Regions from separate parts of the Halomonas sp. KHS3 genome, predicted to be linked through region 2. Evidence: predicted binding sites of a transcription regulator. Region 2 holds the regulator's gene; each other region holds the start of a gene.
The links. Region 2 encodes PhoB, which activates phosphate uptake and scavenging genes when phosphate is short. Its sites were predicted from a motif close to TGTCATANNNNTGTCANA; they were not measured.

Region 1 (4,176 bases), on a different contig from region 2:
CCGTTTCTTTATCTCGACTATTTTGGCCTCTCGCCCGGCACTTATCCGCTAGTGTTTGGGGTCAACGTGGTCGTTATTGCGCTCTCTAATCGGGTCAATATTCATCTGCTCCGCAAGCGCACTCCTCAGCAGAATTTGCGTTTAGGGTTGCTTATACAACTGGTGGCCGCGCTTGGGTTGGTAGCGGTGACCGCCCTGGACATCGCGTCGCTAGTGATCGTGGTGCCGTTGATTATGCTGTTTACCGGTATGATCGGGCTGATTACACCCAACGCGATCTCGTCGTTACTGGATCATTTTGGCCATATCAGCGCCACGGCAACGGCGCTACTGGGCGGGATCCAGTTTACCTGCGGCGCCCTCGCGGGAGTGATGGTAGGGCTGTTCGAGGTAGAGCATCTTTGGCCCATGGTACTCACCATGCTGGGCGCTGCGTTGCTAGGCAATATCGGTGTGCGCAAACTGACTAAAGCACCTGCTGCGGATGAATAGTTTTCAAATGGATAGGGCGTATGGATAGAGCATATGGATAGTTTGAATGGGTAAGTTGAATGGATAGCATGCTGGCTTGGGTCAATATGCCGATGAGCACTTGGTTAGCTTGCTCCGCCGTACTGTTAATGGGTGCTTTTGTGCAGCGCGCTACCGGCTTTGGTTTGGCCATTATTGGCGCACCGCTACTGTTGATGCTAGAGCCTCGTCTGGTGCCGGTCACTCTGGTACTGTTCGGATTTACCGTCTCCCTGATGATGGTGCGTCATTACTGGCACGAGGTGCGCCTGGATTCCATTGGCATGGCGCTAGTGGGGCGCCTTCCCGGCAATGCGCTGGGTATTTGGCTGCTACTCGCCGCCCCCATGTCTGTGTTAGAAAAGCTGATTGCGGTCATCGTCCTGTTTGCGGTACTCGTCACCTTGTGCCGCTTTCAGTTGCCGGTAAACCGAATAACGCTGTTTGGCGCTGGGGTGCTCTCTGGCATTTTTGGCACCGTTGCGGCTATTGGTGGCCCACCCATCGTGCTGCTGATGCACGGCTTACCCACTGATCGTGTGCGCGGCAATCTAGCCGCCTTTTTCATTTTGACCTCTCTATTGACCTTAATCACCCTTGCCTTGGCTGACCAGATTCAGCTTTGGCATTTCCAGGTCGCGCTTACCTTCCTACCTGCAGTATTAATAGGTAACGCCTTGGCAGATACCGTAGCCCACCGTTTAGACCGACGCATGCTGCAAGGTGCCTCGCTGGCGTTATGCACCCTCGCGGCGCTAGGACTTTTGTGGTGATGTAAGGTCGGGTTGCCTCTATGTAACGAAAAATTTTCTACGTTTTGCTCGCTGTCATGAAGTTGTCATGGAACCAGTGCAAGGTATGCCTTGCGAAGGCCAGATCCCTACATGAACAGGAGTATTTCGCATGAACCGTATTCTAAAAACCACCGTTATCGCGGCTGCTGTAATGAGCGTTGCCGGTGTTGCTCAAGCCCGTGATCAAATCCGAATCGTTGGTTCCAGTACCGTTTACCCGTTTGCCAGCTACGTAACGGAAGAGTTCGGTGCGACTACTGGTAACCCGACGCCTGTTATTGAATCGACTGGTTCGGGCGGCGGTTTGCGTCTGTTCTGTAATGGTGTTGGTGAAGGCACACCCGACATTACTAACGCTTCTCGTCGCATGAAAGTGTCTGAGTTTGAGCGTTGTGAAGAGAACGGCGTTACCGATATCACCGAGGCTAAAATCGGTTCTGACGGCATCGTATTGGGTCAATCAAGCGAAAACGATGACATTGCTTTAACCCGCGAACAGATCTTCATGGCGGTAGCTGCCATGGTGCCGGTTGATGGCGAGTTAGTTGAAAACCCCTACACCAACTGGAGCGAGATCGATTCTTCGCTGCCAGACCGTGAAATCTCCATTTATGGGCCGCCGACAACTTCGGGTACCCGCGATGCTTTTGAAGAGCTGGTAATGGAATCTGCGTCTGAGGGTATGGATGTTTACGGCGATGAAGGCTACACCGATATTCGTTCTGACGGTGTTTACATCGATGCCGGTGAAAACGACAACCTGATCGTTCAGCGCCTTTCAGAAGACACCGGTGCCTTTGGTATCTTCGGCTACTCTTTCCTTGAAGAGAATACTGACACGATCAGCGCTGCCAGTATTGATGGCGTCGATCCTGAGGCTGAGGCGATCAGCTCCGGTGACTATCCTATCGCGCGTTCACTGTGGTTCTACGTGAAGAACCAGCACGCTGAAGACGTCCCGCCGATGTACGATTACGTCGATATGTTTATGAGCGAAATGATGATTGGCGATGATGGCTACTTGCGTGATATCGGCTTGATCGTTCTGCCAGAAGAAGAGCGCGAAGAGTGGCGCCAGGCTGTTGCAGATCGCACTTCAATGACAGCAGACGTTCTTAAGTAAGTTGGTAGGTCAGATTAAAAGTGGTCGGCAGCGCAAGCTGCCGACCCGTTATTGTTGATAGGTTTCTTAACCGGTGACCACGTGAGAGAGATGCGATGCAGACCAACCAGCTTCTTCTGATTTTTTGCAGTGCATTATTGCTGCTGGGGCTGCTGGCTTTTTTTGCTGGCCGTTCAAAAGCCACTCGGTTACGTAGCGCGGGTACGGCGATGTTCGCCCAGCCTGACCAATACGCTTGGTTTACAGTACTCTCCACCGCCGGGCCAGCCGTGGTAGTGAGTGCCTTGGGCGCTTTCGTTTTGCTTCTAATGGGCGCCGACATTCCTACGCTTTATCTGCTGGCGGCGAGCTTAGTGATAGCAGCCATCGGGCTACTGGTGAGTCTTAATCAAGTAAAACCCGATTTTCATGCCCGTCAAGCCATTGAGCGGGTCATTCGCATGACCCTGGCTGGGGCAGCGTTAATCTCCATTTTGACGACCTTTGGTATTTTAATTTCGATTATTTCCGAGGCGCTGCGCTTTTTCCAAATGCACAGCTTCTGGGAGTTCATTACCGGCACCACTTGGAATCCAGGCGCGAGCTTTTTAGCATCCGCGGGTCGCGGTGATGGTAGCGGCGCTGAGTTTGGCTCGGTACCGCTGTTTGCTGGCACCTTTATGATTACCGCCATCGCTATGCTGGTGGCGGTGCCTATCGGTTTGCTTTCAGCGATTTATATGTCTGAATTTGCACCGCGCAAAGTGCGTACCGTCGCCAAGCCGGTGTTAGAAGTATTGGCAGGTATTCCTACCGTCGTTTATGGCTTTTTTGCCGCCATCACCGTGGCGCCGATCATTGTCAATATTGCCGGTTTTCTGGGGCTCGATGCGTCTTATAACAATGCGCTGGCACCCGGCATTGTGATGGGTATTATGATCATTCCGTTTATCTCATCGCTATCTGATGATGTGATCAATTCGGTGCCCGATAGCATGCGCCAGGGGTCGCTGGCACTCGGTATGACCAAAGGGGAAACGATTCGTGATGTGGTAGTGCCCGCTGCCATGCCGGGGATTATCTCAGCGTCGCTCTTGGGTATGTCTCGTGCCATGGGTGAAACCATGATCGTGGTTATGGCGGCGGGTATGCGGCCTAATTTAACCGCTAATCCGCTGGAAGATATGACCACGGTGACTGTGCGTATCGTGGCGGCGCTCACCGGCGACCAAGAGTTTGAAAGTGCCGAAACATTATCAGCTTTTGCCCTTGGACTCGTGCTCTTCGTGATCACACTCGCACTCAACTTGGTGTCAGTATTGATGATCCGTCGTTTCCGTGAAAAATACCGCGTGAATAACCTGTAACGCCGAGGAACTGTTTCGATGAGCCACTCTTTTGACGAAATCAGCCAGCAGCTTAAGCGGCGTCACCGAAAGTCTACCCGCCTTAAATGGATAACCATGGGATCGTTAGGTCTCGCGGGCCTTTTTCTGGTGCTGTTTTTTGCCGATATGCTGAGTAAAGGTCTACCCGCTTTCCAGCAGGCCTATATACAAACCGAGATTAGCTACACACAAGAAGCCGAAACCGATGGGCGGCGGGCGTTTGATGAAGAGCTGTTGCCGTTAATTAGCCGTACGGCGGTGCGTACAATTCCATTAGAGTTGCGCAACAATCCTGACATGATCGGCACCAGTAAAGCGGAGTGGGTATTAGCGAATAGTGATGTCGATCAATACTTGAAGGGACACCGGCATCGCTTGAGTG
Region 2 (4,176 bases):
ATCAGTTTGTGCAAAAGCTAATGGGCTTGCCATCAGACCAAAAGATACACCTAAAATGCCAGCTTTCTTGAGAAAATCCTTGGACGTCATATCCTACCTCCGATCGCTGTTTAGTACCGCTTAATGAAGAAAGAAAGGCTTACTGAGAAGCCAGCAATTCCTGCGGTCATCTTCCTTCAATCTGTACTCTGCAGAAGGCATGCCAAAAAACTGAAGAATATAAATAAAAACAACAAAATCAAACTCTTACTTAAAAATAAGTTATGCCAAAAAGGCATCAACTGAGTCACGACACAACGCTTTGAGCTGTGTAAAAATGGCACATGGGTAAAGCTTTACCAACCTTGCATGCCAATATTGCACATTGTTACAAATATTATGCGATGGAATGACTTGCTAAATTAAACAAGACGCGAGGGGGGGAAGGCGCAGCGAAACAACGCACCCTTGCCGGGAAGGGACTCAATTTGTAGTTGCGCATCGTGGCGCAACAGCACGTGCTTAACGATCGCCAAGCCTAAACCTGTGCCGCCAGTCGCAGTGCTGCGCCCCTTATCAACCCGGTAAAAGCGTTCTGTTAGTCGGGGAATATGAACGGGATCAATCCCTTCACCGTTATCTTCCACATCGATATAGCCGCCACCAGTAGCGCTAGCTTTCCAGCGCAGGGTGATTTGGCTGCCAGCAGGCGTGTAGCGAACCGCATTAAAGGCAAGGTTAGAGACGGCGCTGCGAATCTCCTGTTCACTGCCTAACAGTCGGGCATCGCTCTCAAGGGCGACGGTAATGGTATGACGTTGATGCGATAGGGCCAGCGCATCATCACAAACGCTTTGCAGTAAAGGCTCGAGTGGCAGTGGATGATGATCTTGGCCGCCCTGGTCAATTTCCAAACGCGAGAGCAGCAATAAATCGTTGACCAGATTCTGCATCCGCTGGGTCTGTTCCTGCATTTGCTGAATACTACGTCCCAAGCGCGGCGGAAGCTGGTCGGAGATATCACTGTAGGTTTCCAAATAGCCGGAGAGAACGGTCAGCGGCGTACGTAACTCATGGGAAACGTTGGCGACAAAGTCGCGCCGCATCTGCTCAAGACGATGCAAGCGGGTGATATCGCGAGCCATCACTAAGCGTTCGTCGTCACCGTAGAGGGTAATTTGATACTGCAGGATTCGCCGTTCATCAATCGGTGAGGTGAGCGTTAACGGCTCACTGTAGTTACGCGAATTAAAATAGCTGATAAAGCCCGGGTCGCGCAGTAGGTTGGTAATGTGTTGACCACGATCATGGGCGGTTTGTAGCCCCAGCATGGCGGTGGCGGCGCTGTTCCACCACTCCAAATCACCGTGGCGATCAAGCATGACCACGCTATCACGCATTGCTTCAGACGACTCTTGAATACGTGCCAAAGTAGCCCGCAGACGGCTTTGGGTGATGCGCTGACTTTTTTGATAGCGGTATAAACGATCGAATAGCTCGCCCCACATCCCGCGAGCGGCAGGCGGTTCATCGTTAGGGTGGAGGGTGAGCCACAAATAGAGTTCGCGTAACTGTCGTAAGTGGTAAAACAGGCATCCCGCAAGCCCTGCTGCGAGCCCCAGCCCAGCCGAGCCCAACAGCCAGCCCAAGCAAGTGCCCAGCGTGGCCAGCCACGCTATTCGCCACAGCTCACGACTCCATAAACGCACATTTACACCCGTGCAGAGAAACGGTAACCGGTACCCCGAACCGTTTGGATCAGGTTTTGATGCACGTCACCCAGCGCTTTACGCAAGCGGCGGATATGCACATCGACCGTGCGCTCTTCAACGTAAACATTGCCGCCCCACACTTGGTCAAGCAGCTGGCTACGTGTGTAAGCGCGCTCTTGGTGAGTCATAAAAAACTGCAGCAAACGGTACTCGGTGGGGCCCATTTCCAGCGCTTTGCCGTGGGCACTTACCCGGTGGCTCACCGGATCAAGCAGCAGGCCGTTAATCTCAATCGGGTCTTCAACGCCACGTGGCGTCGCACGGCGCAGCACCGCTTTTAGCCGTGCCACCAATTCCCGGGGTGAAAAAGGCTTGGTGATATAGTCATCGGCACCGGCTTCAAGCCCTTGAATTTTATTATCCTCTTCGCCTTTCGCGGTGAGCATAATAATCGGGATTTCAGCGGTGGTTTCTTCACGCTTTAGGCGTCTCGCCAGCTCAATACCGCTAGTGCCGGGCATCATCCAGTCCAGCAGCAGTAAATCGGGTTGGTGGTCGACCACCATGGCATGGGCATCCTGGGCGTTATCCGCTTCGAGCACGCGATAGTCAGCCATTTCCAGCGCTACCGCGATCATCTCGCGAATCGACGCCTCATCATCGACAATCAGAACGGTCTTGGCGGTCATACCAGAGCCTCACGGTGTTCAAAGAAACTAGTTCAAAGAAAAACAGTTCAAAGATAAACAGATCAATGACATGTCAGTGACGATAACACCATGACTTGATGACAATTACATGACAATCGCCTCGATCAGCCAGCCGCAGGCCACCAACTTAGCGCGATACCGGCAAAAATCAGCAGTCCCGACCAGTGATTATTGAGAAACGCCTGGAAGCAGGCATCCCGCTCCTGGTCGCGAATTAAGCGCTGCTGATGCAGAAAAGTCGCTGCCATTGCCGCTAGCCCTAACCAGAAGAAACCACCTAAACCAACCCACCAGCCTACCCAAGCCAGCAACCCCAGGGTGGCTAGCTGGAGTAAGCCGATAATCAAACGATCCGCATTTCCAAACAGCACGGCCGTCGATTTAATGCCAATTTTTAAATCGTCGTCGCGATCGACCATGGCGTACTGGGTATCGTAGGCCACTGTCCAGCACACATTAGCGCAGAATAGCAGCCATGCTTCCAGCGGCACGTGGCCGAGCACGGCGCCAAAAGCCATCGGAATTGCCCAGGAAAAAGCCGCGCCCAGCACCACCTGAGGAAAGTGGGTATAGCGCTTCATAAACGGATAAATAATCGCCAGCAGCACCCCGCCCAGCGAGAGCAGCACCGTAAACCAGTTGGTCAGTAATACCAGAATAAACGCAGCGGCCACCAGGGCGATAAACAGCAGTTGAGCTTCGGTTTCGCTGATACGGCCCGTCGCTAGCGGACGTTGTTTTGTGCGTTTCACATGCCCATCGAAGTGGCGATCCGCATAGTCATTGACCACGCAGCCCGCAGCGCGCATCACATAAACGCCGGCCACAAAAATCAGCAGCACATTTCGCCCTGGTACACCTTCCGCAGCCACCCATAATGCCCACAGCGTCGGCCACATCAAAAGCCATGTGCCTATCGGCCGATTCAAGCGCATCAGCTGTAAAAAATCTGCCACGCGAGCCCATCCCTTCGGCCGCAACAGTGAACGATCCATGCTTACCTCACGAAGAATAAGATGCAGGCGCTAGCCTAGCGCGAAGGCAGGCCAAGATCATCCGCCATCGCCGTCAAAAAATACTCTTGCACTAATAATGACAGACTGCCGTGCTTACAGCCGTGATAAAAAACAGAGCGCCTTCCCCAGGCACAGCCTTCCTGTATGCCGTTGACGCTAGCAAACTGGGGGGAATGCGTCGTTACTTCCAATGGCCCACGCACTAAACCCGGCTGGCGAAATAGCCAACTACCTAGCGAGCGCTCGCCCAAGCACTCTAGCCGTTGGCCCTTTACCTGTGAGAGCGGGGCGACCGAGCGCGCCACCACCCATGGCGTTCCATCTAAGCACAGCGCCACTTCCCGCAGCCAGGCGTAACGCTTGGCACCAATGCCCAGCGCCTGAGCCTCATCCTGGCGCGGCCAACCAACCCCCTGGCGCAGCAGTCGTACTCGAAACGGCTTCTCGCCACCTGCGACCATTAAGCGGGCGGTTAACGAGTCGGTGGAGGCAACCCACTGCCACCAGGAAGCACTCATCGCCGGGCGCGCCGCATCAATCGGGCGCCAGCGGGAAAATAGAGGAGTTTGCCGAAAAGCAGCAGCCGTCACCGAGTTCTCCAGGGCAATTAACGGGTTGGCTAGTGTAACATGGGCACTGAAAGGCTTTTGTTTCAGCAACTTTTTTAACGACTCGGTTTAGCGCTTCTTTTTTCGCAATCTTATTTAGCAACTTTTTTGGTGTCTGCATGCCCGCCACCCAAACACAAAAAACGTCTTC
Region 3 (4,176 bases), on a different contig from region 2:
TTGGCATGAGCGATCTATTGACCAAGGCGGTGGATCGTATTGATGAGCTGTTTAATCTGAAAGGTGAAATGACCGGGCTTTCCACTGGTTTTCGTGATCTGGATGAAATGACCACCGGGTTGCAGCCATCCGATATGGTGGTCATCGCCGGTCGACCCTCGATGGGTAAAACGACCTTCGCTATGAACCTGGTTGAACATGCGGTGATTTCCAGCGACAAGCCAGTCATGGTGTTCTCCATGGAGATGCCCGCAGAGTCGCTCATGCTGAGGATGCTGTCTTCCCTGGGCCGAATCGATCAAACCCGTGTGCGTACCGGGCAACTGGAGGACGAGGATTGGCCGCGTTTAACCTCAGCGGTTAATCTGCTCAAAGACAAACAGCTGTTTATCGACGACACCGCGGCCTTGTCGCCTAACGAAATGCGCTCAAGGTTGCGCCGTGTGGTGCGTGAACATGGCAATATCGCACTGGTCATGATCGATTATCTTCAGTTGATGCAGATCCCTGGCTTTAGCGAAAACCGCACCGGTGAGATTTCCGAGATTTCGCGCTCCTTGAAGGGGTTGGCGAAAGAGTTTAACTGCCCTGTGGTGGCTCTTTCTCAGTTGAACCGCTCCTTGGAGCAGCGCCCCAACAAACGCCCGGTTATGTCGGATCTGAGGGAATCTGGTGCGATCGAGCAGGATGCCGACGTCATTGCCTTCGTTTATCGCGATGAGGTCTATAATCCAGATAATCCCGACAATCAGGGGATTGCTGAGTTAATTATCGGTAAGCAGCGTAATGGTCCTATCGGCACGGTGCATATGGCCTTTATCGGCAAATATACCCGCTTTGAGGATTTGGCCCCGGATAGTTACGGCCAAGCGTTCGGCGACTAAGTTAATGATGACTGGTTTGTGATGACAGGCTAGTGATAAGTAGCTTGAGGATGGGGGGCGAGTTCGTATAATGCCTCACCCACGATATGTAAAAACGGGAGCAGCAAATGGCAGGTGGATTTCGGCGCGGTAACCGGCAGCGTCTTCCTAAGTTAGAAGGTCGCGGTGAGCTAGAGGCGATAGAGCGCGAAGGCCCTTTTAAAGAGTGGCTAGGTATGCCGGATCTTTATCGCTACCATTTAGTGGTCGCAGGCGAGAAGTATAGTTACCAGACTGAAGATGGTGAGCTGCCTGTGACGGTGGGAGATAAGGTCGTGTTCCGCTACAAAGAGACTAAAGGCGGCAACTGGATTGACCGCAATTCGCTTGGCAAAGCGATCGACCCCTCTGAATATCAATAATCAATTGATATCTTGACCTTCCGGTCAGGAACTCTCTTGCACTATTGACCTCCTAGCTATTAATGTCTAGTTATTGCTTGTTGTCATTACATTGCAATGACGGGGCAACAGAAGTGTCATGGGGTACAGTCATGCTGTGCCCTGATGACATGCCGTCTGACATAACGTATGAAATAGCCAAATAATAGGAGGGAACCATGGAACTTAAGGATCTTAAGCAGTTTGTCGCCAATCACGACAATTTTGAAATTCGCGTGATTACCCATTCGGGCAGCCGTTTTTATCAGGTTGAGCTGGAAGACGTTGAAGGCGAGCGTCATATGCTGACGCAGCGTACCAAGCCAATGCTGTTTCGCTCGCTAGATGATGCCTATATGGATCTCAAGCGCGCCGGGATTCATCGCGCTTACCTAGTACAGCATGTGCCCCACGATGAAGTGATAGGCCGCGACGCGCACTATAGTGAGCCGCTCACATCGCGTATGCCGCTTGTTTTTTAACGCTGCTCTCACCCATCAACGTTTAGTCTGACGCTTTTCCCACCACTGCCCAAGCCGAATTCGGCGACGGGCAAAAAATCGGTAACCGGCATTCATTATGCCGTGTACTCCCGGTAAGCACGAAAACCTCACCAGCCGCCGATAGCCCAACACTGCATAGAGGGCACGGCTGGCATCCATGCCGATGTACCATCTCCCTTGACTATCACGCAGGTGCAACTGGCCCATCATGGCGTTAAATTCTTGCCCATACGCCTGAGCGTTAAAATCACGGGCCTGAATATCTATCAGCGCGATGTGTTCCCGATGGCGATGCTTTTCCAGCCACGCGACTTCCTGTTGGCAAAAGGGGCAGTGACCATCGTGAAATAGCGTAACTGGCGGTGCAGCATGTAGTGGCGTGTAGCGGCTCATGGTGACTCCTGGTTGGTATTGGCCGAATAACCTGCTGTGTGGCAGGGCTGCCCGTAGCCAGGCGATGTTTCCAATTGATCCAAAAAGTGCTCAGCCTGTTGGCGGATAGCCTCGCGCTTCTCGTCGGCCATGCGGTTGAGGGAGCCGTAAATCAGCTTCATGCGAGGGGTCTTACTCAGGCGCTCAGCGTTGGTTTCGAGAAAGTGCCAGTAAAGGCTGTTGAAAGGGCAGGCTTTTGGCCCCGTGACCTGCTTGGGTGAGTAACGGCAGTGCTGACAATGGTCGGACATTTTGTCGATATACTTGCCCGACGCACAGTAGGGCTTTGAGCCCATTAAGCCGCCGTCGGCATGGAGCACCATCCCTAGGGTGTTAGGCAGCTCTACCCACTCACTGGCATCTGCATAAACCGCTAAGTACCAGTCGCATAGCGCCTCAGGTTTAACTCCGCATAGTAAGGCGAAATTGCCTGTCACCATCAGTCGTTGAATATGGTGGGCGTAGCTATTGTCGATGGTCATCTGAATAGCGCGCTGCAAGCAGCGCATATCGGTATCCGCGTCCCAGTAAAACGCTGGCAGGTCGCGCTCAAAACCTAGCTGATTAGACCCTTTGTAGCTGGGCATCTGCGTCCAGTAGAGCCCTCGCACATACTCACGCCAGCCAAGAATTTGGCGGATAAACCCTTCCACGGCGTTGATCGACACGTCACCGCCATAGTAACGCTGCTCGGCGGCTTCGCAGACTTCATGGGGCGACAGCAGGCCGATGTTCATCGCAGCTGAGAGGCGCGAGTGATACAAATAAGGTGCAGAGTCACTGATTGCGTCTTGATAGCGGCCAAAATCAGCCAATCCATGGTCTATAAAATGGTGTAAATCCACCAGCGCTTGTCGACGAGTGACAGGCAGGTTGAAATTATCCAGAGACCCCATATGGTCGCCAAAATGGCGCTTGGCATCGTTTAGCGCTTCTTGGGTGATCGCATCCTGACGATGTTGAGGTAGCTCAGGGAAATCCAGTTTGGCTTTGATAGGCTGGCGATTGTCGTGGTCAAAATTCCATTTGCCGCCAACGGGCTCGTCGCCCTCCATCAAGTACCCGGTACGTTTGCGCTGTTCTCGGTAAAAGTACTCAAGGCGCAGCTGTTTGCGTCCGCTTGCCCATTGGCTAAAGTCATCGGGTGTGGTGAAAAAGCGCTCATCCTCAAGTAGTCGCCACGGAATCGTTGCGTTTTCGCGCTGCTGCATCGTCTCCCATAGCCGCCATTCGCCAGGTCGGGCAACGCGTATCTCATTGCAGCCGTACTGTTGCGCGATGCGTTCGGCTTCCTCAATAAGGGAGTGGCAATTATCTGCATCATCCAGCGCGCTGTAGTGCACTTGAAAGCCTTTTTCGCGCAGTGCCTGGGCAAAGTGACGCATGGCAGCCAAAAAGAGGCCAATTTTATGGATATGATGGGGAACATAGCGCGCTTCCTCGCCAACTTCGCACAGGGCAACCACGGCATTGGCGGGCGCGTCTTGCAGCGTTGTGAGTGAAAACGAGAGCTGGTCGCCGAGCACCAAAAGCAAAGGCTTGGACATGAGTTAGCCTGTAATTATACAAATGATGCCGATAGTATAACTTTATACCGCCACTTTGCCGAAAAGTGATAGGATTTAATCAATTGATAGAGGTACTGAGCACCATCGTTATTTTTCAGGAGCATGAGTAATGACCGAGAATGTCGTCAAGGATCAGCCGGGCGAGGGCCGCTTGGCCCATGCACCCAGCGATCATCCACCAGTAGCGCGCGCCAAGGTGGGTGTTGTGCTGGCAAACCTGGGAACCCCGGATGCCACCGACTACTGGTCAATGCGTCGTTACCTTAATGAGTTTCTTTCTGATAAGCGTGTGGTCGACTATGCCGGTTGGAAATGGCAGCCGTTGCTACAGCTGATTATTTTGACCAAGCGTCCGTTCTCATCGGGCAAG

Region 1: a site for PhoB is predicted at 1,336-1,353, ahead of RO22_RS20055 (PstS family phosphate ABC transporter substrate-binding protein). Genes of this name have one in related genera too.
Region 3: a site for PhoB is predicted at 1,367-1,384, ahead of RO22_RS08955 (DUF6482 family protein). Genes of this name have one in related genera too.

What each region holds. Positions count from the first base shown of each region.
Region 1 covers NZ_JWHY01000010.1:166,696-170,871, forward strand. The annotation lists gene RO22_RS20045 (multidrug effflux MFS transporter) at 1-492, shown strand, start outside; gene RO22_RS20050 (sulfite exporter TauE/SafE family protein) at 552-1,283, shown strand; gene RO22_RS20055 (PstS family phosphate ABC transporter substrate-binding protein) at 1,414-2,427, shown strand; gene pstC (phosphate ABC transporter permease subunit PstC) at 2,523-3,773, shown strand; gene pstA (phosphate ABC transporter permease PstA) at 3,792-4,176, shown strand, end outside.
Region 2 covers NZ_JWHY01000001.1:347,521-351,696, forward strand. The annotation lists gene RO22_RS01650 (hypothetical protein) at 1-90, opposite strand, end outside; gene phoR (phosphate regulon sensor histidine kinase PhoR) at 402-1,688, opposite strand; gene phoB (phosphate regulon transcriptional regulator PhoB) at 1,691-2,380, opposite strand; gene ubiA (4-hydroxybenzoate octaprenyltransferase) at 2,506-3,396, opposite strand; gene RO22_RS01670 (chorismate--pyruvate lyase family protein) at 3,432-4,007, opposite strand; gene RO22_RS01675 (NAD(P)/FAD-dependent oxidoreductase) at 4,145-4,176, shown strand, end outside.
Region 3 covers NZ_JWHY01000003.1:30,233-34,408, reverse strand. The annotation lists gene dnaB (replicative DNA helicase) at 1-884, shown strand, start outside; gene RO22_RS08960 (hypothetical protein) at 992-1,285, shown strand; gene RO22_RS08955 (DUF6482 family protein) at 1,483-1,785, shown strand; gene RO22_RS08950 (thiol-disulfide oxidoreductase DCC family protein) at 1,801-2,199, opposite strand; gene RO22_RS08945 (cryptochrome/photolyase family protein) at 2,196-3,785, opposite strand; gene hemH (ferrochelatase) at 3,916-4,176, shown strand, end outside.